DNA from 4 places in the Priestia sp. BR_2 genome. Region 1 is predicted to be linked to each of the others. Evidence: predicted binding sites of a transcription regulator. Region 1 holds the regulator's gene; each other region holds the start of a gene.
What was found. Region 1 encodes Rex, which represses fermentation and respiration genes when NADH is low (regulators of the CRP and FNR family bind a similar motif). Its sites were predicted from a motif close to TTGTGAAATATTTCACAA; they were not measured.
Positions count from the first base shown of each region.

Region 1 (5,556 bases):
ACGATGTTCACGCCGACAAACACAAGGAATACCAACAAAACCGGAATGAAGCCTAACATGATTTCTTTTGCTAATTTAGGCATGGTTCCACACCTCCATTTTGCCAGGTTGACGCGGCAAGATTATAAATTTACCAGACTTGCCGTCCGACAAGCTGACATAGACATTGGTGTCATCGATCGTTGCTTTTGCTTTCAAATTCGGCGACTGGGCAGCCAGCTGCTCGAGCGATGATTGAATATCGGTATACTGTTTATTGTCCATCGCTTCGGCAACCGACAGCATCGCTTGCTCCCACCATTGATCCAATGCTTCCGAGGAATGGTCCTCCACCTGGATTCTCAATTCCCGCTTCCCGATCACGGACTTGCCTTCCTGCTTAATATGCTGAACCAAACCTTGTAAATTCGCATCCGGAGCCAAATCAAGATTCAAAGTCACGGTATCCTGTTTAATATCTATATGAGAACTTTTCACGCCATCGTATTGTGACACAACAGTTGCGAGCGGATTCTGCAAAGCCATCTGCCGATACAGAAACCAACCGCCAAAGAGGACCGATGCTGAGATCACGACAGTCAGCATGATAGGTACAATGCGCAGTTTCATGAAGTTCCTCCTTCAATTTCGATATGAAATTTTGTATAGCAATTGCAGCACAATAATACATATAACAACGATATATGGTGAGGCATGTAATTGATCTGCTCAATTCGTACAAGTACGAGTATATCATATCTTATATACTTTTTCATGCTTGTCTGTGAAAATATTTAGAACAGTTTTACCAATTTATTTCTGTATGCGCTTACATATTTATGTGCCAAAGAGGCATCCCTATGAGGGGACGCCTTTTCATTTGTTTTCTTATTGATTAGGAAGAATAATATCATTTCCGATGGCGTTTCCGTCTTGAAAACGATAGAATCGGTAACCGCGCTGACCGTTGTTTTCATATTGCAGCTGCCAGGCATACTCGCCTTCATACATTCCCGGCAGCAATCGCTTGATGACCGCACCCGGCATTTCGTTACGGATCTGGTCCCGCATCACGGCCTCTGACATGCCCGTATTCAATAACACCGACTGAACGGCATCTGTCCCTTCAACAGGAACGTTATCGTCCGTAAACTTCACCCAGACCATGCGGTCTTGATTGTCTTTATCTTTCCCGCTGACCACCCAATAGTTATTGTCCTCGCCCCATACCGATTTATAGGTCTTGTCGGACGAGACCAATTGGCCATGCTGTTTCGCTGCAAGGATCGCCATTCTTTCTTCATTCCACGTATCTTTCATAACATAGGAATAATAGAGCTGTAGGCCAAGCAATAATAGCAGGACGCCGGACACGCTCAGCAATATCCACTTCGTTTTTTTCTTCAAATCCGTCTTCCTCGCTCCCCTTGATTATTCCCTAGAGGGTTGTAAGACGCTCAAATGCACGCTGCGCTTCCCGGCGGATGCGTTCCTCGTCGAGAGTAAGGCTCGCGCCATTCTTCACCACCTGCTTGCCGTCAACCCATACATGCTCTACATCCTTCGCGCTGGCAGAGTAGATCGCGTGAGAAATATAGTCGGTCCGTGGAAGGAAATGCGCCTGATCCGTATTCAATGCGATCATATCGGCCTTCATCCCAACCGCGAGCATACCGATATCCTCAAGGAAAGCGGACTTGGCTCCGTATACCGTGCCCATTCGGAGCGCTTCGGAGGCCGGAATGGCCGTCGGATCCCCGCTTACTCCTTTATGGATCAGGGCAGCCAGCCGCATCTCTTCGAACATATCCAGGTTATTGTTGCTAGCAGGTCCGTCGGTACCGAGCGACACCGTTACGCCGGCTTTCAGCAGCGCTGGTACGCGGGCGACTCCGCTGGCAAGCTTCAAATTGCTTCCGGGATTATGCGATACGGCTACTTGATGCTTGGCCAAGACTTCGATTTCCTCATCGGTCAGATGAACGGCATGCGCAAGGAGCGTAGGACGGGAGAACATGCCCAGCTTCTCCAAATGGGCAACGGGGCGAAGCCCGTAATCCTTAACATTCTGAGCCACTTCAGTTTCCGTTTCGGACATATGGGTATGCAAAGGCAGGTTCAAGTCATGGGATGCTTGAACGAATTTTTCGATGAAATCCGGCGGGCAGGTATAAGGCGCGTGCGGCGAGATCATCGTCGTAATTCTGCCGTCAGCCTTGCCATGCCAATCCTTCGCGAATGCCACCGCCTCATCCAGCTTCTGCTGCTGTACCTCGGGCGGGCATAAACCGATTACGCCGCGCGTCAGGACGCCGCGCATTCCCGAGTCCTGGACAACCTTCGCGACCTGATCCATATGGTCATACATATCCACAAACGTCGTGGTTCCGCCCTTGATCATCTCCAGCACGGAGAGCGATGTGCCCCAATATACGTCGTCTGACGTGAATTTGGCTTCCATCGGCCACATTTTTTCCTGAAGCCATACCTGCAGCGCCAGATCGTCCCCATAGCCGCGAAGAAGCGACATGGCGGCATGTCCATGCGTGTTCACCAATCCGGGCAGGAAGAACAGATGGGTTCCGTCGATAATCTCTGTCCCCTCTTCCACGACGGGCTCCTCTTCGCCCAGGTACGTGATCCGGTCGTTCTCAACCACCAGGTATCCGCGAAGCACGGATTGGCCTTCCTCCAGTACTGCAAACGTTCCGTTCTTAACCATCCACTTCGTTGTTGTCATGTGCTGCATCCTCCTTGCCGTTATCCAAATAATAGGCCAAACTTTGCAAATCCGTTGTAAAATCAGCCGTATGAATCCGGATATGGGCTGGGGCTTTCAGGATGGTTGGCGCAAAGTTCAGAATCGCCTCGATCCCTGAGGCGATAAGCTGATTCGCGACGTTCTGCGCTTCGAAATCCGGAACGGTAATAATCCCGATTCGAATGCCGTGCTCATGAACCGTCTTCTCCAGCTCTTCCATCGGCTGTACGACCAAATTGTTAATTTTCATACCAACTTTGGGAGAATACGAATCGAAAATCGCCACAATCTTCATATTATCCTTCAGGAATGCATTGTAATTCGATAATGCATGTCCAAGATTACCGGCCCCGACCAATGCGACATTGATCTTCTGGTCCAGCTTCAGAATCTGGCGAATCTTCTCGATCAGATAAGAAACATCATATCCGATCCCTTTCCGTCCAAAATCACCGAAATACGCCAGGTCCTTACGAATTTGAGCAGGATTGAGGTCCAGCTTCTGTCCCAGCTCCTGGGAGGAAACCGTGGAAACCTCCCTCTTCTGAAGCTCATTCAAATAGCGCAAGTATACAGGTAATCTGCGGACCACGGCTTCCGAAATTTTTTCCGATTTCATGCATGCTCCCCCTAATAATAGGTTAATAACTACATCTTTTTTTGTTGATCGTGCTTGGTTTCACTTTATTCCGCTTGGTTTCCCGCGCTTGCCTCTTCCTGCAGCCATTCCGAAATTCGGGGAACGATCCCCTCTGTCGGCATATGCTCCATCTTCGGCCCCGGCAAGGAATATAAGAAATACTTCCCGTAATAGGATTCAATGACCCGGGTATCGTACACGATCACGATCCCTTTATCTTGTGCTGTTCGCACCAGACGCCCAAACCCCTGTTTGAAACGAATGACCGCTTGCGGAACCGAAAGCTTCATGAAGGGATTCTTCTTCTGCTGCTGCAGCAGTTCGCTCTTGGCCTCGACCAAGGGGTGATTCGGCGGCTGGAACGGCAGCCGGACGATGGCAAGACAAGTCAGCGCCTCGCCCGGGATGTCTACCCCTTCCCAGAAGGAGCTGGTGCCCAGCAGCACGGAAGCGCTGCTGTCCTGAAATCTTCGGATTAACTTGGTACGGCTGGTTCCGTCCATACCTTGTCCCAATACCGTGATGTCGCTTGATGCCAGCGCTTCTTTCAGCGGCTCGTGCACCTGGCGCAGCATCCGGTACGAAGTGAACAGGACGAGCATGCGGCCATGCGTAGCAACGGCCGTATCGGCCAAAGACTTCACGAGCGTATTCACAAAGAGTGCATCCCCGACCGATCCCTTCACGCTCGGAAAATCGCGCGGCACGACAAGAAGGGCCTGTTCCCTGTAATTAAACGGGGACGGGAGCTGAACCGTGTTCAGGTTCCCCGCTTCAGCCGCTTCCTGAAGACCCAGGTTTTCGATCATGAACTGAAACGATTTGTCCACCGACAAGGTTGCCGATGTCAGAATCACGCTTTGTTTCTTGTCAAAAAACAATTCCTTCAGATGAGCGCTCACGTCGACGGGCACGGCATACAACTGCAGCGATTTGCTGCGGAAATTGCCGTTCGCCTCCATCCAGTATACCGTGCCCTCATCGTTCAGGGCCATGAAGGAGCGCAGGTCTTCACGATGCGCGGCCAGGTCCTTAAATAGGCCCGATAGGTCGGTTAACAGGCTGTCCGCGCTGTAGTCATCCAAATCTTCCTTCATTTCGGCGATCAGCTTATCGCCCTTGCGCACGACATCGCCCAGCGTCAGATGAATTTGATGCTCCAGTTCGGCCATCGAATCCCAATCCTTCGGCTTCTTAAGCGGGGACAGGCGGAGCGAGAATTGGCCGGCATCTCCCGGAGAAGCGTCTCCGCGTTCCGGAAGCAGTCCGAACAATTGATCGCTGAGCCGATCCCAGTTCTCTTTTACGGTAATGAGGTCCGGATACAAACGGTCGATGACGGAAGACCATTCGACTGCCTTCTCGTGCGGCGAAGCTTGCAGCAGCTGGCGCAGAGCCGGGAGCTGCCCGCTTCGGCTGTCTTTGTACATACGGGTCAAGGTATGGACCACCGAAAAATACTTCATCTGCAAGCCAAGGTGCTTGCCGGCGACATCCTCAAGATGATGCGCTTCGTCGATGACGAGGCGCTCATAGCTTGGCAGCAGCTGATGATTCGCCTTCACGTCGGTGAACAGCTTCGAATGGTTCGTAATGACGACATCCGCGATGCCTGCTTCATGCTTGGCCCTGTGATAGTAGCATTTGCGGAACCAAGGGCAGGCGCGTCCGAGGCAAGAATCCGAATCGCTGGAGATGGTCTCCCAGAAATCCCCTCCGCGTCCGCCAAGGTTTAGCTCTTCATCATCCCCGTTCTCCGTCTGGGTCAGCCAGACCAGCATCTGGGCCGCCGTTATTACGTCTTCCTTCGGGGAATGAAAATCTCTTCTATTTATTTTATGTTCAAATTTTCTCAAACACAAATAATGTCCCCTGCCCTTGAAAATGGCCGCCTTAAAAGGAAAAGGAACAACCTGGGTGAGCAGGGGAATATCCCGGTCACGCAGCTGTTCTTGAAGGTTGATCGTATGCGTGCTCACCATAACCTTCTGTTCCTGCTTCACGCTTTGATAGATCGACGGCAGCAAATATCCAAGGGATTTGCCGGTTCCCGTGCCCGCTTCGATCAATAGATGTTTATTGTCATCCAGCGCCTGCATCACTTCCTGGAACATCATGTCCTGGGCATCCCTGCTCTCGTAATGAGGCAGCGTTTCCTTCAGGCGTTCACGAACAT
Region 1 covers NZ_JAVFHM010000194.1:43,905-49,460, reverse strand. The annotation lists gene RB298_RS14750 (AAA family ATPase) at 1-83, opposite strand, end outside; gene RB298_RS14745 (hypothetical protein) at 76-609, opposite strand; gene RB298_RS14740 (cell wall elongation regulator TseB-like domain-containing protein) at 868-1,386, opposite strand; gene RB298_RS14735 (amidohydrolase) at 1,418-2,719, opposite strand; gene RB298_RS14730 (redox-sensing transcriptional repressor Rex) at 2,694-3,359, opposite strand; gene dinG (ATP-dependent DNA helicase DinG) at 3,425-5,556, opposite strand, start outside.

Region 2 (5,556 bases), on a different contig from region 1:
AAGCATAACCGGACGGCATATCCAGCTCTTCCCATACGCTTGGCAGATCTTCCTTCTTCACGCCGATCAGATCCAGTCGCTGTCCGCCGGTTACCTTAACGACCTTAACATTGTACTTAAGCGATACGTCCGCAATTTTCTTCAAATCCTCCGGCGTGGTAACGCCGCCGTACATTCTTGGCACTACCGTGTAAGTGCCGTCTTTCTGAATGTTGGCGTTCATCCGCTCGTTGACGAAGCGGGACTCCCTCTCCTCCTGATGGGTCACCGGATTCAGCATCGCCAGATAATAATGGATGGCGGGACGGCATTTCGAGCAGCCCTCAGGGTTGCTGAAGTTCAGAACATGCATGACTTCCTTCGTCGTAGTCAGCCCCTTGGCGCTGATTTCGGCGACGATTTCGTCCCGGTCGAGCGTGGTGCACGGACATATGCCTTGTTTGCCTGCCGTCTTAAAGCCATCGCCCAGTACGCTCTGAAGGATTTGCTCCACGACTGGCTTGCAGCCCCCGCAAGAACGGGTCGCTCCCGTGCAAGCTTTGATTTCGTCCACCGTCGTGAGGCCTTGAAGCGTCACGGCATCCACAATGGCCTTTTTGGTTACGCCGTTGCAGCCGCAGACGATTTCATCGTCGGGCATCTTATCCAGCGAGAAGGCCTTGCCGCTTCCTTTCCCTGCACATTCGGTGCCCATGATCGAATGATAGATCTCCTCGGTCATGGCCGTCTTTTTGCGTATCATGGATTGAAGGCTGGCCGAATCGCTGACATCCCCGAACAATATCGCGCCGACGATGATATTGTCGCGCAGCAGGATTTTCTTATAAGTCTTGCGCCAATCGTCCTTCGCCACGATCACCGAGTGCTCAGCCTGCTCCATGAATTCTCCTGCGGAGAATACATCAACGCCGCTGATTTTCAGTTTCGTCGATACGATGCTGCCCTCGTAAGGCTGGCCGTCCACGCCGCAGAGATGCTTGGCAAGAACCTGCCCCTGCTCGAACAACGGCGCAACCAGGCCGTAGCATGCCCCCCGATGCTCGCAGCATTCGCCGACCGCATACACATCCGGCCACGAGGTCTGAAGATAATCGTTGACTACGATTCCCCGGTTCACTTCGATACCGCTCGCTTGGGCGGCAGCAACGTTCGCTCTGATCCCCACGGCCATGACCACGAGTTCCGCTTCAAGCTCATCCCCATCTTTGAACCGCAGCCCCGTGACCCTCTCATCGCCCATGATTTCCGCGGTTTGTTTGCCTAATAAGAACCGGATGCCCTGCCGCTCCAGCTCCCTTTGCAGCATCCCCGATGCCATGGAATCCAGCTGGCTCTCCATCAAATCCTGCATGAGATGAACCACCGTCACCTCCATGCCCAGGCTGACCAATCCCTTAGCGGCTTCCAGACCCAGCAGCCCTCCGCCGATGACGGCCGCTTTCTTGTATGCCTTGGCGGCTTGAAGCATCTGCGTGCAGTCGGCGATGTTTCGAAATCCGATAACTCCCTCTTTATCACTGCCCGGTACAGGCAATATAAAAGGTTTCGAACCTGTAGCTATAATCAATTTGTCATAAGGAACCGTCAATCCGTTATCGGCCGTCACTACCTTGCGCTCCCCGTCGATGGCGGTGACGGTCACACCCGTATGCAGGGTGATCTGATTGTCCTCGTACCATTTCCAGTCATTCAATACAATGTCGTCCAAGGTTTTGCTGCCTTCCAGCACATAGGACAGCATAATGCGATTGTAGTTCGGGTGAGGCTCCTGTCCAATGACGGTGATGTCAAATTTCCCACCCAATTTAATGATTTGCTCGACCGTGCTTATGCCTGCGATACCGTTGCCAATGATAACCAACTTATCTCTCTTTATATTGGACATCGTTTGATTCCTCCCCAACACGTGATCTTGTGCTCGTATATTCCACTGGTTACAAGTAAATTATATCGTGTAAGGGCATATATTTTTGTGATTTATTTCACATTAATCTTTAAAATTTAAATAAAAATACCAAATAACCCTGTCCGATTGGAACAAGGTTATCCTAAAGAAACGGCCTGCTATATGATTTCGGCTTCCATATAGGCTCGTTCGCCGCCGGGCACTTTTAAATAGGGACGAATTCCGGCAAATCCCCCCGCATCCAGGTTCACCCCGGTCATCCAATTCCCCTCCAAAAGGCCTCCTTCCGACTGCATGATGACGGCAGGCGCCTCGATATGCTCCTGGTACAGTACGATGCCGGCCTGAATGGTCTTATAGGCTTTTCCTTGCTGCACCAAAGGTAAGGCACTAATATACGTAGGCACAAAATAATGGGCGATCACGTCCAGCTCCTCCCCGTCGAAGAACGCTTCGCTGCCGAGGAAGGGATGCAGCATCACGATTTTCTCGTAGAGCGACCAGATGATCATATGCAGGAATCTTCCCATCCGTCCCTTATTTTGCTCGGAAGACGAATTCAATGTTTCGGTTTCATAACCAATGAACTTCCATCCGCCGGGAGTCTTGACCCACTTCTGGAACATGTCGACCCGAGCTGTGCCGTCTTGGCTAAGGGATGCTACAGCGTCTGGGCTTGTTCCACACACGGCCGACCATAGTGATTCCGGTACATACTGGCTCAGCACCCGCTTGGTTTTCTCAAATATATGAAGCACTTGTAATGAAGCGTTTTCAAGCTCTGAGATGTCCTCTTGTCCATAATGGAACCGGGAGATATTCGTTCGCTTGATCATGGGCTCGCCTCCTTGATATGCCGCCTGGATTATTACATCATATAGAAGGTGCGTCAGCTTGGTGCATGTCCGGATGTTTTTGCAGGACGAAACGAAAACTCAGCCATTCTGGTTAGAAAAAAAACCCTGAAATGAGGATATCTCATGCCAGGGTTTAATCGTCAACGGGAGTCTTATGATGACTCATCTGTCGACCCATTGTTCTGCCCAGGATGAAATTTGCTCCATCACCGGACGCAGTGCTTTGCCTTTTTCAGTCAGTTCATATTCAATACGTACCGGAGTTTCCGGATAGACATGACGAATCAGTATGCCTTCGCATTCCAAATCCTTCATCCGCTCGGAGAGCATTTTATCGCTCATGGACGGAATCAAATTCGAGATATCCTTAAAGCGCTTAGGCCCGCTCATCAGCGTTTGAATAATCAAGCCATTCCACCGTTTGCCCAGAAAAGAAAAGGCCGATTCGAAACGGGGACACATCGTAACATTTGTAACTTCCATATCCCTTCACCTCTTTACGAAGTCACCTTGTTTATAGAAACTCATAAGCTTACCCAGAAATCTAGAAAACTTACGAATTGTAAGTATGTTTCATTTTAGCATATTTTCGAGAAGCTGAAAACCTCCTAGCCCCTTTTTCCCAGAAAATCAGCGCTTATCCCCCTAATATCCGAGCCAAAATATCCAAATCGTCCTCAATCAAAGTGGATAATTTCCTATTATACAGCACCGCCGCTGGATGGAACAGAGGGAATATCTTATAGGTCTCCGGTGAAAAAACATAGCCTGCTCCGGGATTTTCCGGATCTGCCGCTTGCTGAACCGGGCCCTCCATCAGCTTGCCGTGCAGCGACGTCACCGTTTCATGGCTTCCGATTAACCGGTGCAGCGCGGTATTTCCCATCGGTGCCAGGATGACCGGGCGGACCCATCGGATTTCTTCATCAAGCAAAGGCGCATGCGCCAAAATTTCAGCCTTGGTCGGCGTACGATTCGATCGGCTGATGACATTCTCGCCTGAAGGCCTCACGAGCACTTTATCCTTGTAGGGCCTGCTTCGCACGGTACTGGTAATATATACCTGGTCCCGCGTCAGTTTCAGACGTTCCAGGTACGCGTTCATCTCTTGTCCGGCCTGCCCTACGAAAGGTTTGCCTTCCAAAACTTCATGAGCTCCGGGCGCTTCCCCGATGAACATGATTTTCGCAAAGCGGACTCCCCTTCCGAGCAGGAAGCCCTCAACGGGTTGATGGACGAGCCTGGCCCGGCATATGGCGATGATTGCGGGATCTACAGGTGCGCTTTGTACTTCGTTCATGTGTACAGCCCCCCTCTCCTATATCATACAATACCCCATATTCACATATATTCTATCCCCAGCCGGCAAAAAACATTTCGAAAAAGCAGCCCCAACATACCAAAAAAACGAGCCGAACAAGGACTGTACCTTGAACGGCTCGTTCGTTGATGATTAAGATAATGCGCTGTTTATAGCTTAGACTAAAACGGGAAGCGCGCGAACCGGCTGACTGTTGCCGAACGTTTGCTTGCCTGCCGTGGAATGAGCCCAGTTAATCGCATTGGAGATCACTTTCAGCACTTCGGGGTTGTAGTAGGTTGGATAGGTCTCATGCCCTGGACGGAAGTAAAAAATGTTCCCATGCCCGCGTTTGAATGTGCATCCGCTGCGGAACACTTCCCCGCCCTCGAAATTGCTGACGAATACCAGCTCATCGGGGGCCGGAATGTCAAAGAACTCCCCGTACATTTCCTCGTGCTCGATGATGATCGGTCCCGTAATTCCCGCCGCAATCGGATGCGTCGGATTCACGCTCCAAATAATTTCCTGTTCTCCTGCTTCGCGCCACTTTAAATCGCAGCTCGTGCCCATCAAAGCTTTGAACGGTTTGGAAAAATGTCCGGAATGGAGAACGATCAGTCCCATACCATCCTGCACGCGTTTTACGACCTTGCTTACGATTTCGTCACTAACCTGGTCATGAGCCATATGCCCCCACCACAACAGCACATCGGTTGAATCCAGTACATCGTCCGTCAATCCATGCTCCGGCTGGTCGAGCGTTGCCGTTCTAATGATGAAATCCGGATTTTGCAGACCCTCCGCCAAAGCTGTGTGAATGCCCGTCGGATAAACGCTCCGAACCTCATCATGGATTTTCTCGTGCACGAATTCATTCCATATGGTTACGTTAAGCATGTTGCTGTTCCCCCTAATTGCTTATTCGTTATTCTCTACGCTGTTAGACCCACCACATTTCTCCGAGCGGCTCTTCGATCAGCACTTGCTGAAGGTTTTGCACCGCTTTGGAGAAGCCTTCTTCAACGGACATCAGTCCGTCTTCATGTTCAATGCTCACGACATAGTCATATCCAACCAGGCGAAGAGCACTCATCATATCCGCCCATTCCTTCACATCGTGTCCGTAACCTACGCTGCGGAACTGCCAAGCACGATCCAGCATGTTCGCATACGACTGCATATCCGTGAGACCGTGTTTGTTCACGTTAATCGGATCAATGCTAGTATCCTTCGCATGGAAGTGGTGGATCGCTCCTTCGCGGCCCAAAATTTGAATCGCTTGAACAGGGTCGATCCCTTGCCACCACATGTGGCTCGGATCCAGGTTGGCACCGATCACTTCGCCTGCGGCTTCGCGCAAACGGAGCAGCGTGCCCGGCGTGTGAACGGAGAAGCCGCCGTGCAGTTCCAAACCGATTTTGACATTGCGGTCTGCCGCAAATTTACCCCACTCGGTCCAATAAGGAATGACCTTGTTATCCCACTGCCAA
Region 2 covers NZ_JAVFHM010000166.1:124,692-130,247, forward strand. The annotation lists gene nirB (nitrite reductase large subunit NirB) at 1-1,885, opposite strand, end outside; gene RB298_RS08070 (hypothetical protein) at 2,065-2,742, opposite strand; gene RB298_RS08075 (winged helix-turn-helix transcriptional regulator) at 2,926-3,246, opposite strand; gene RB298_RS08080 (uracil-DNA glycosylase) at 3,401-4,063, opposite strand; gene RB298_RS08085 (ThuA domain-containing protein) at 4,241-4,963, opposite strand; gene RB298_RS08090 (sugar phosphate isomerase/epimerase family protein) at 5,007-5,556, opposite strand, start outside.
Region 2: the regulator Rex is predicted to act here: its motif matches at 1,971-1,988, upstream of nirB (nitrite reductase large subunit NirB).

Region 3 (5,556 bases), on a different contig from region 1:
GCTGTCCGGGTTGTTTGGCGTGTTACGCAAGATCGATTTTGTGCTTTTACCGATTCATTATAAGAAAAACGTCTACCGACGACCGCAGTAAGAAGAAGTTTTTATTGCGAGATTAGGAAGTCACAAGCTTCCGAGTTTATACTTTCTGATATCTAAAAAAAGGGGAGCGTGCAATCATCATGAGTTCAATCCAGAGACAGAAACGATACGAGGTCAGCCGGCAGCTGGGGAAGGTTGCTTTAGGACAAGAGCCAGCCGATCTGGTCATCAAAAACGGCACGCTGGTCAATGTGTTTACGGGCGAGCTTCAGGAACGGATAGACGTGGCGATGGCGTGCGGGCGCATCGCTTATATCGGTAGCGCCGATCATACGATCGGAGAGGGGACGCAGGTGATCGAAGCGAATGGGCGCTTCATCTCGCCGGGTCTGCTGGACGGCCATATGCATGTGGAGAGCACGATGCTGACCGTAACGGAGTTTGCCAAAGCGGCCATCGTTACGGGAACGACCGGGGTTTATATGGATCCCCATGAGATCGCCAACGTGTTCGGCATGGAGGGCGTGCGCTGGATGCACGAGGAAGGGCAGCAGCTGCCGATGAAGGTGTTCACCACCATTCCTTCCTGCGTACCGGCGACGTTCGATCTGGAGGATGCCGGGGCGCAGCTGGGCGTAGCCGATATCGAGGAAGGGCTGACCTGGCCCGGCGTCGCTGGGCTTGGCGAAGTGATGAACTTCCCGGGCGTCGTATACGGCGATCCGACCATGAGCGGAGAGATCGAAGCCACGCTGCGTGCGGGCAAGACGGTGACGGGGCATTTTCCGGCCGAGGACGACCGGATGCTACAAGCCTATCTGGCAACCGGCGTCAGCTCCGATCATGAGACGGTAACGAGAGAGCAGGCTTTGGAAAAGGTTCGCCTCGGTATGCATCTGATGATCCGCGAAGGTTCGGCTTGGCAGGATGTGAAGGAAGTGATTAAGGTGGTAACGGAGGACAAGGTACGTACCGACAATATCTCCTTGGTCACGGATGATGTGTATCCGCAGACGCTGCTGCGGCTCGGCCATATGAACCATGTGGTCCGCCGCGCCATGGAGGAGGGCGTGGACCCGGTTACTGCGATCCAGATGGGCACGATCAACGTGGCTCGATATTTCGGCATGGATATGGAGCTCGGCAGCATTTCACCGGGCAAAACGGCGGATATTTTGCTCATTGACGATCTGAAGAGCATGGTGCCTTCGGTGGTGATCACGGACGGCGAAGTGGTCGCGGAGAACGGCCGTCTCGTGAAGGCGTTCCCGGCGTATTCGTATCCGGAAAAGGCCTTTCAATCGGTTCGGCTGCAGCGTTCGCTTACCGCCGACGACTTTCTGCTGCGCAGCAAGTTCGATGCGGCGCATACGGAAGTGAACGTGGTGCGCGTCATCGAGAACAGTGCCCGTACCGCCAAAATGACCGCGGTGCTCGCCGTGGAGCAGGGCGTCATCCAGCCGGACCTGGGCCAAGACGTGGTTCAGCTGGCATGCATCGAGCGCCACGGCGCAACCGGGCAGATCTCGCTCGGCTTTGCGAGCGGCTTCGGACTACAGTCCGGCGCGGTTGCTTCCACGGTGGCGCACGATAGCCACAACCTGCTCGTGATGGGCACGAACGCCGAGGATATGGCGCTTGCGTCGAACGAGCTGGCAGCATGCGGAGGCGGCATGATCGTGGTGCAGAACGGCCAGGTGCTGGCGAAGGTGGCGATGCCGATTGCGGGCTTGCTGGCGGACCGTCCGGTCGAGGTTGTAGCCGAGGAAGTCGCTGCCCTGGAGGAAGCGTGGAAACAGCTCGGCTGCTCCATCCATGCGCCGTTCATGACGTTCTCGCTCATTGCGCTTCCGGTCATTCCGGAGATCCGCATTACCAATCGCGGGATTGCGGACGTGACGGAATTCAAGCTCATCGAGACGGAGATCGGTCCGGTACAATAAGGTGGCACATACATTAAAGCAGGTTGGCCTACATGGCTAACCTGCTTTTTTGGTGCGTAAATACTGGGCTTAGCCTGTGAGTGGATGCCGCAAGCCACGCTCCCATGGATAATCCTCACATAATCCATTGCCTACTTAGTGATTTTCGTCACAAATTGATAACTTTTTCACCTATTTCGGCCATTATATTGTGATGTTTATCACAATCCTTTAGGACGCGGTCTGCGACAATACAAAAAGAATCAAATTTGAAGTGATCACGTGAGCTAAAGGAAGGGGTATCTTTTATGGATCCGGTTATGCTGGCGCGAATCCAATTCGCATCGACAACCATTTTTCACTTTATTTTCGTACCGTTATCCATCGGATTGGCGTTTCTGATCGCCATCATGGAGACGATGTATGTTGTCAAGGGCCAGGAAGTCTACAAGAAAATGGCCAAGTTCTGGGGAAAGCTGTTCCTGATCAACTTTGCGGTCGGGGTTGTGACAGGGATTCTGCAGGAATTCCAGTTCGGGATGAACTGGTCGGATTACTCGCGCTTTGTCGGGGACGTGTTCGGCGCACCGCTTGCGATCGAAGCCCTGCTGGCGTTTTTCCTTGAATCGACGTTTATCGGGCTGTGGATATTCGGGTGGGACCGGTTATCCAAGAAGGTCCATCTGCTCAGCATCTGGCTGGTGTCCTTCGGCACCCTGATGTCCGCCTTCTGGATCCTGGCAGCGAACTCGTTCATGCAGCGTCCGGTCGGTTTTGAGATCAACAATGGACGGGCGGAGATGAATGATTTCTTCGCGCTGATTACGAACGGTCAGCTGCTGGTAGAATTCCCGCACACGATCTTCGGTGCGCTGGCAACCGGGGCTTTCCTGGTAGCGGGGGTAAGCGCGTATAAGCTGCTGAAGAAGCAGGATTTGGATTTCTTCAAAAAATCATTCCACATCGCCATCGTGGTGGGTCTCATCACCTCCATTCTGGTTGCGGTATTCGGCCACCAGCAAGCGCAGTATCTGGTGGATACGCAGCCGATGAAGATGGCCGCCGCCGAGAGCTTGTGGGAAACGAGCGACGATCCCGCGCCTTGGACGGTCATAGCCGCCATCGATCCGGATAAGCAGGAGAATACGATGGAGTTCAAAATCCCGTATTTGCTCAGCTTTTTGTCCTACAGCAAATTTTCCGGCGAAGTCATCGGAATGAAGGAGCTGCAAGCCCAATACGAGCAGGAATACGGTCCTGGAGACTATATTCCGCCGGTCCGCACCACCTTCTGGAGCTTCCGGATTATGGTGGCTGCCGGCAGCGTCATGATTCTGCTGGGATTGTACGGCGCGTGGCTGATGCTGCGCAAAAAAGTCGAGAAGGCCGGCAAATGGTTCCTCAGACTGATGCTGTTCGGCATTTCCCTGCCGTTCATCGCCAACACATCGGGATGGATCATGACGGAGATCGGACGCCAGCCTTGGACGGTATTCGGGCTGATCACCACGGAGAACAGCGTTTCGCCGAACGTAAGCGCAGGCTCGATCCTGTTCTCGCTCATCATGTTTACCGCCATTTATGCAGTGCTGGCAGCCGTGATGGCCTATCTGTTCATCAAAGTCATTAAGAAAGGACCGTATGCGGCGGAGGAAGACGATCACCACGCAAGCGATCCGTTTAATAAGGAGGACTACAATGCTGTCTCTTAACGAACTGTGGTTTGTGCTCGTCGCCGTATTGTTTATCGGGTTCTTCTTCCTGGAGGGCTTCGATTTCGGAGTCGGGATGTCCACGCAGCTGCTGGCCAAAAACGATACCCAGCGCCGGGTGCTGATCAACTCGATCGGCCCGTTCTGGGACGCCAACGAGGTTTGGCTGCTGACGGCGGGCGGCGCGATGTTCGCGGCCTTCCCGAACTGGTATGCCACGCTGTTCAGCGGGTTCTACATTCCGCTTGTCTTTCTTCTGCTGGCCTTGATCGGGCGCGGCGTGGCATTTGAATTCCGCGGCAAGGTGGGCGATGTCCGCTGGAAACGGGTATGGGACGGAGCGATCTTCACCGGAAGCGTGCTTCCGCCATTCCTGCTCGGCGTTGTTTTTGCCTGCCTGATCCAGGGGCTTCCGATTAACGAAGAGATGCAGCTGCATGCCGGATTCTTCGATGTCGTGAATCTTTATACCGTAGTCGGCGGGTTGACGATGGTGATGCTCTGCCTGCTCCATGGCTTGATGTTCACGACGCTGCGCACGCTGGGGGATCTCCAGGAACGGGCGCGCCGCATGGCCCGGAGACTTCTGATTCCTGTCGCGGCCCTGTTCGTGGCGTTCGGGGTGATGACGTATTTCATGACCGATATCTTCGAGAAGCGCGGCGTGGCGTTAACCGTCCTGCTGGTGCTGGCCCTGCTTGCATTCCTGCTGGGCGGATATTTCATGAACGTCAAGCGGGACGGCTGGGCTTTCGGGATGACCGGCGCGGTCATCGCACTCTTGGTAACGTCCGTGTTCGTGGGCTTGTTCCCGCGCGTGATGGTCAGCTCCATCAACGCTGCATTTGACCTGACCATTTATAATGCGGCCTCCGGACCGTATTCCCTCAAGATTATGACGATTGTGGCCGTATCGCTGCTGCCTTTTGTTTTGGGCTATCAAATTTGGAGTTACTTCGTTTTCCACAAACGGGTACATGAGAAGGAGCATCTGGAGTACTGATGGGAAAAGATCTGCTGGGATACAAAGGCGCCAAGACGGTATTCTTCCTTGTCGCCGTATGTACCCTGGCACAGAGCATGGCCATCCTTCTGCAAGCCAAATGGCTGGCGGAAGCCGTATCCGCCCTGTTTGCTGGATCAACGCTGCAGGAGCAGGGGGAGACCATTGCCTTGTTCCTGCTTGCCTTTCTGGCACGCCACGGGATCTCGGTCGTGCAGCAAGGAATCGCGCAGCGCTTTGCCGAGGAGACGGGCACGAGCCTGAGAAAGCAGCTGCTGGAGGAGCTGTTTCGGAACGGGCCGTCCTTTGTCCGGTCGGAAGGAACAGGCAATGTGGTTACGCTTGTGCTGGAGGGCATCGGCAAGTTCCGCAAATATGCGGAGCTGACCATACCTCGCATGATGGGGGCGGGCATTACCCCGGCGCTGGTATGGCTGTACGTTTTCATGACGGACCGGATCTCGGGCATCATTCTGCTGGTGACCATGCCGATCCTGATCGTGTTTCTCATCCTCGTGGGACTTGCCGCGAGAAAGCAGACCGAGCGGCAGCTGGATTCCTACCGGATGCTGTCCAATCATTTCGTGGATTCGCTGAGAGGGCTGACCACCCTGAAGTTTCTGGGACAGAGCCGCAAGCACGGCGCGAGCATACAGCAGGTCAGCGAGGGGTATCGTGCAGCTACCATGCGGACGCTGCGCGTGGCGTTTCTGTCCTCTTTTGCGCTGGATTTCTTTACGATGCTGTCCGTGGCGTCGGTTGCGGTAAACCTGGGCCTGCGCCTCATTAACGGCAGCCTGGAGCTGCTGCCCGCGCTGCTCATCCTGATCCTGGCACCGGAGTATTTCCTGCCGGTGCGCATGGTCGGAGCGGACTTCCA
Region 3 covers NZ_JAVFHM010000139.1:130,220-135,775, reverse strand. The annotation lists gene ade (adenine deaminase) at 180-1,982, shown strand; gene RB298_RS05740 (cytochrome ubiquinol oxidase subunit I) at 2,270-3,673, shown strand; gene cydB (cytochrome d ubiquinol oxidase subunit II) at 3,660-4,676, shown strand; gene cydD (thiol reductant ABC exporter subunit CydD) at 4,676-5,556, shown strand, end outside.
Region 3: the regulator Rex is predicted to act here: its motif matches at 2,171-2,188, upstream of RB298_RS05740 (cytochrome ubiquinol oxidase subunit I).

Region 4 (5,556 bases), on a different contig from region 1:
TGGGAGGTGATGGTGGAAGGCGTATGAACATCCACGTCCAAAACCCCGCCGTTATCCCGCTCCTTCTTGGTTAAATCCGATACGATATCCCACAATGCCTTGGTGTTGTCCGTAGGTCCCGCCAAGAAATCATCAGAGCCATAATAAGGGGTAATATTCTCTGCAATAAAATCGTTAACGTCAACGCGCTTGGTCCATTTACCTGATTTAAAACCTTTCCAACCAACTTCTTTTTCAATCACCGACATATTGAATCCCTCCTAGATTATGCTGCAGCTTGCAGGGGCTGGCGGGGACACACATTGATCTATCTCAGATCTTAAATGTGATTATTTTCACGATCAATGGCATCTCTGCCCCGCCATGTGCCTTCAAGCTTCTATATCAAAGATCTGAGATTCAGCTTTCTGCTACACCTTTATTGTAGTCCTGTTGATCCGCAGCATCTGTGATAAAAATCACAAAGTTGTGGTAATCCGTGATTTTTATCACTCTGATTCCGGGCTCCCCTGGCTTCTACCACCATTTATAATGGAATTTAGGATCATCCTTCTGTCCCATTCCTGTTTAGAAACGTCCATAGAAGGCGTTGCGATATACTTCTGCCAGCTCCGTCACCAGCGGCAGCTTCGGATTGCTGGTCGTGCACTGATCTTCGAAAGCCCGGTCCGCCAAATGCTCGACGTTTCTCTCGAAGTCCTGTGGATCGATGCCCAGCTGCTGGAACGATTCCTCGATGCCGAGCTTGCTGTTCAGCTCGCGGATGGCGGCGATCAGGCTGTTTACGCCCTCCTCCGTCGTTCTTGCCGGCAGTCCAAGAATCCGTGCGATCTCGGCATATCTTTCATCGGCCACAAAGTGGGTGTATTTCGGCCATGCCGCGAATTTCGTTGGCTTCTTGGCATTGTAGCGAATGACGTGCGGCATCAGTATGGCATTGGTCCGTCCGTGCGCCGTATGGTACTGTCCGCCCCATTTATGCGCCAGACTGTGGTTGATGCCCAGGAACGCGTTCGCAAAGGCCATGCCTGCAAGCGTCGAAGCATTATGCATTTTCTCGCGGGCGAGTTTGTCGCCGGTCAGCGCCGATTGCTCAAGATACTGGAACACCAGCTGTATGGCTTTGATGGCAAGCCCATCCGTGTAATCGCTGGCCATCACCGATACGTAGGCTTCAATCGCATGCGTCAGGACGTCCATGCCGGTATCGGCCACCGCCTTTTTAGGCAAGGTGTACACGAATTCCGGATCGATGATCGCCACGTCCGGCGTCAGCTCATAGTCTGCCAGCGGGTATTTGGTATTTCCCTGCACTTTGTCCGTGATGACGGCAAACGAAGTTACTTCCGAGCCCGTTCCCGACGTTGTCGGAATGGCTACGAATTTCGCCTTTCGTCCCAGCTTCGGATATTTATAGACCCGTTTTCGGATATCCATGAATTTTTGCTTCAGGTTGTTGAAATCCGTATCCGGATATTCATAGAACAGCCACATTGCTTTTGCGGCATCCATAGGCGATCCGCCGCCGAGGGCGATGATGCAGTCCGGCTGAAACCGTTCCAGCATCTCCGTACCCCGTTCTACGGTCGTTGTCGATGGATCCGGCTCGACTTCCGAGAACACCTCGATGGCTACCGGCAGTCTGCGCTGACGCAGGTAATGCTCTACCCGCTCCACATATCCCAGCTTCACCATCATGGGGTCGGTTACGATCGCGACGCGGGTGATGTCAGGCATTTTGGCGAGATACTGCGTCGAGCCTTTTTCAAAGTAAATTTTGTCCGGCACTTTAAACCACTGCATATTCACGGTTCTGCGGTTCACCCTTTTCACGTTGATGAGATTGACGGCCGTCACGTTCGACGACGTGGAATTCCGGCCATACGAACCGCAGCCGAGCGTCAGCGATGGCAGGTTCGTGTTGTAGATATCCCCAATGCCGCCTTGCGAGGAAGGCTGGTTGACCAGGATGCGGCAGGTCTTCATGCGATCCGAAAATTTCAGGATGACGTCCTCATTGTGCGAGTGGATGACCGACGAGTGGCCCATGCCGCCAAAAGCAACCATCTCTTCGGCGCGCGCGATGCCCTCTTCCGCATCTTTCACTTTATAGCAGGCCAGCACCGGGCTCAGCTTCTCGGCGGACAACGGATAAGCAGGACCGACTCCCTCCAGCTCGGCGACCAGGATCTTGGTGCTTTCCGGTACCTCAAAGCCGCAAGCCTCGGCAATCTTGGCTGCCGGCTGTCCGACGATGGTAGGATTGACGGCGCATTTATCCGCTACCATGGCATGCGCAGTCAGCTTCGCCAGCTCTTCCTTGTTCACGAAATAACAGCCGCTGGCGATCATTTTTTTCTTCACGGTATGATAGATCGGCTCCTCTATAATGACGGCTTGCTCGGATGCGCAGATCATGCCGTTATCAAACGTCTTGGATAGAATCAAGTCGTTCACCGCTTGATCGAGGTCCGCACTCTTCTCGATGAAGCACGGCACGTTGCCGGGACCTACGCCGAGGGCTGGCTTGCCGCAGCTGTATGCTGCTTTGACCATCGCCGATCCCCCCGTAGCCAGAATGCAGGCAACGTCAGGATGGTTCATGAGTGTATTGGTTTTATCCATGGAAGGAGCCTCGATCCACTGGATGCAGTCGGCCGGAGCGCCTTGTTTCACGGCGGCGTCCCGCAGGATGAGCGCGGCTTCCCTGCTGCATGCCTGCGCGGATGGATGGAAGCCGAAGATGATCGGGTTTCTTGTTTTGATGGAGATCAGCGCCTTGAATATGGTGGTCGAGGTCGGATTGGTTACCGGTGTGATCCCCATGATGATCCCGATCGGCTCCGCAATTTTTTGGAAGCTGTCATAGGCATTGTCTTCGATGATACCTACCGTTTTGTCGTACTTGATGCTGTTGTGGATATACTCCGTGGCAAACAGGTTTTTGATGATTTTGTCTTCATACACGCCGCGGCCCGTTTCTTCAACCGCCATTTTCGCCAGCTGCATGTGCTTCTCAAGTCCGGCCATGGCCATGGCCTGCACAATTCCGTCGACTTGCTCCTGATCGAGTTTCATAAACTTTTCTTTGGCCCGATTCGCCTTGTCGATCAGACCTTGAATGTACTCTGCTGCCGTTTGTCCCTTCACTTCAACCGTTGTTCCTTTGCTCACAGCCATATCTCTCATCCTCCCATGGTTCATGTTCTTTTTTGTCTACGCTTCGATCGTAACACAGACGCTCCTTAAATCATGTGAAATATTTCACAATATTAAAATTTATCTTTTCTGTGTGATTTATACCTGTCTTTTCCCTCTTTCAAGTGAAAGAGATCACAATGTTTGAAAATTCGCCATGATTTCCCTCTTGTTCCGCCCCACAAGTGAATGTTTTCACGTTATAATGTATTTAAAGATTAAACAGATCAAATTTTAGGATGTTAGGGGATACCACCATGAAAACTGTAGACCATGTAATGGAAATCGAAAACTTAGGGAACACGCAGTGCTTCTCGGAACAAAACCGCAACCGTCTGCTGGTCACCATGAAGGAAAGGGTACTCCCTGAAGGATCGCATTTGTTCTGGGAAGGCGACTTCGCCGACAAGCTGTACTTCGTTAAACAAGGAAGAATTAAATTAACCAAATCGACGGATGAAGGCAAAGAGCTTATTCTATATATGTACCATCCAGGAGACATGGTCGGGCAAGCCGATCCATTCTTCAGCAACAACCACAGTTTTTCGGCAGAGGTGCTTGAGGACAGCGTAGTCGGGGTCATCGAGCACAAGGATCTGGAGCTGCTGATCTGCCAGCATTGCGACTTCGCGATTGATTTCATGAAGTGGATGGGTATACACCACCGCATCACGCAGACCAAATTCCGTGATCTCATGATGTACGGCAAGCCCGGCGCATTAACGTCGACGCTGATTCGTCTGGGCAATACCTACGGGCAGCATCAAGAGGATGGCACCATTCTCATCAACAAAAAGATCACCCACACCGATCTTTCGAACATGATCGGGGCCACCCGCGAAAGCGTGAACCGGATGCTAAGCGACCTTCGCAAAAAGGATGTCATCGAATATGCCGGCGGCATGATTGTTATCAAAGATCTGCCGATGCTGCAGGAAATATGCCACTGCGAGCTGTGTCCGAACGAAATCTGCCGGATTTGATCCGCCTAAAGCCCCTTCGGTGCATAATATACGGGCATCTGCTTACAATAAGCCTTGTCTTTCCAATCCAAATCAAAGGGAGTGCTCAGCATGCGTGAAGGTTTGATTCCTGCAGTTCTTGGAACCGTGGTTTCTGCTTCGGGTGCCGCTCTGCTTTGCAGCAGGTATAAATTCGCTGCAACCGGTATTCTAGGCTTCGGACTGGCTCATATGGTGCTTGGTGCGATCGACCTGGTGGAACATCGGTAAACGATTTGGAAGGCAAGATTCTCACGGCTGTCCTTTCAGTTCAATGACTGAGGAGGACAGCTTATTTATGCTATTGCCCTCCTGCTCCTTCAGCGATGGCATATCCAAAAGCGTTTCCCAAAAGAATATTACATCTGACGGGAAGCCCACTATTTCTGTTTGGGGACGTTCCGTGTGCGCATCGTTCCTCCCATTGCCTTTGTCCCAAATTTCTTGGAACGGTTGTATCTTTACAAAAAAAGAAACCGTTGCTTGGCGAATGGACGAATGACAGACCATTGACCAAGAACGGTTTCTTTGTTTATTCACCAGGTTGGACTTTCTCTGACAATGAACTAGGAGGATGGAATTCCTCCGTTTCACCGCCTATCACAGCTTACTTTTGCTTGTTCCCTTTTCCCGAAGAGATAAACCAGTAAGCCATGCCTACAAACAACCCGCCGCCAATGATATTCCCCAGCGTGACCGGCACCATGTTGCTGATCCAGCCGCCGATGGATACCGTCTCGGGATGTCCCGGCAATATCGTCGCCAGCGTCAGAAGCGACATGTTCGCTACGCTATGCTCATACCCTGTCGCAATGAAGGCGAACAGGCACCACCATATTAAAATCAGTTTCGTGGTTTCTCCTTTGGCCCGAATCCCCATCCACAGGGCCAGACATACAAGCCAGTTACATAATATGCCTCTAAAAAACAGCTCCATGAACGGATCGTTCATTTTCTTGGCCGCTGCCGTGAAGATGAGATGATCGGGCGGCAGCCCTTTGAACAGGCCGGAAGCGTAAACCAGATAGCTGAGCAGGACCGCTCCCGCCAAATTGCCGATAAACACAAGGCCCCAGTTTTTCAGCGTGTCCCCCATCGTCGTTCGTTTCGATAACGTGCTTATCGTAAAAAACATATGATTTCCGGTGAACAGCTCTGAACCGGCAAACACAACCAACGTGAGCGCAATCCCGAATGCGGCTCCCATGACGAGGGACTGGAAAGGCGAACCGGCGGCTGCCAGCGGCGCGCCCAGCTTAAAGATTAATACGATCCCAATGCCGACATAAGCGCCGGCCAGCATGGCCGATACCATGTAACGCAGCAAGTTGTTGTTCATCTGCTCTTTTTTGGCGAC
Region 4 covers NZ_JAVFHM010000166.1:118,085-123,640, forward strand. The annotation lists gene pflB (formate C-acetyltransferase) at 1-248, opposite strand, end outside; gene adhE (bifunctional acetaldehyde-CoA/alcohol dehydrogenase) at 568-3,180, opposite strand; gene RB298_RS08045 (Crp/Fnr family transcriptional regulator) at 3,456-4,181, shown strand; gene RB298_RS08050 (hypothetical protein) at 4,272-4,430, shown strand; gene RB298_RS08055 (formate/nitrite transporter family protein) at 4,807-5,556, opposite strand, start outside.
Region 4: the regulator Rex is predicted to act here: its motif matches at 3,253-3,270, upstream of adhE (bifunctional acetaldehyde-CoA/alcohol dehydrogenase).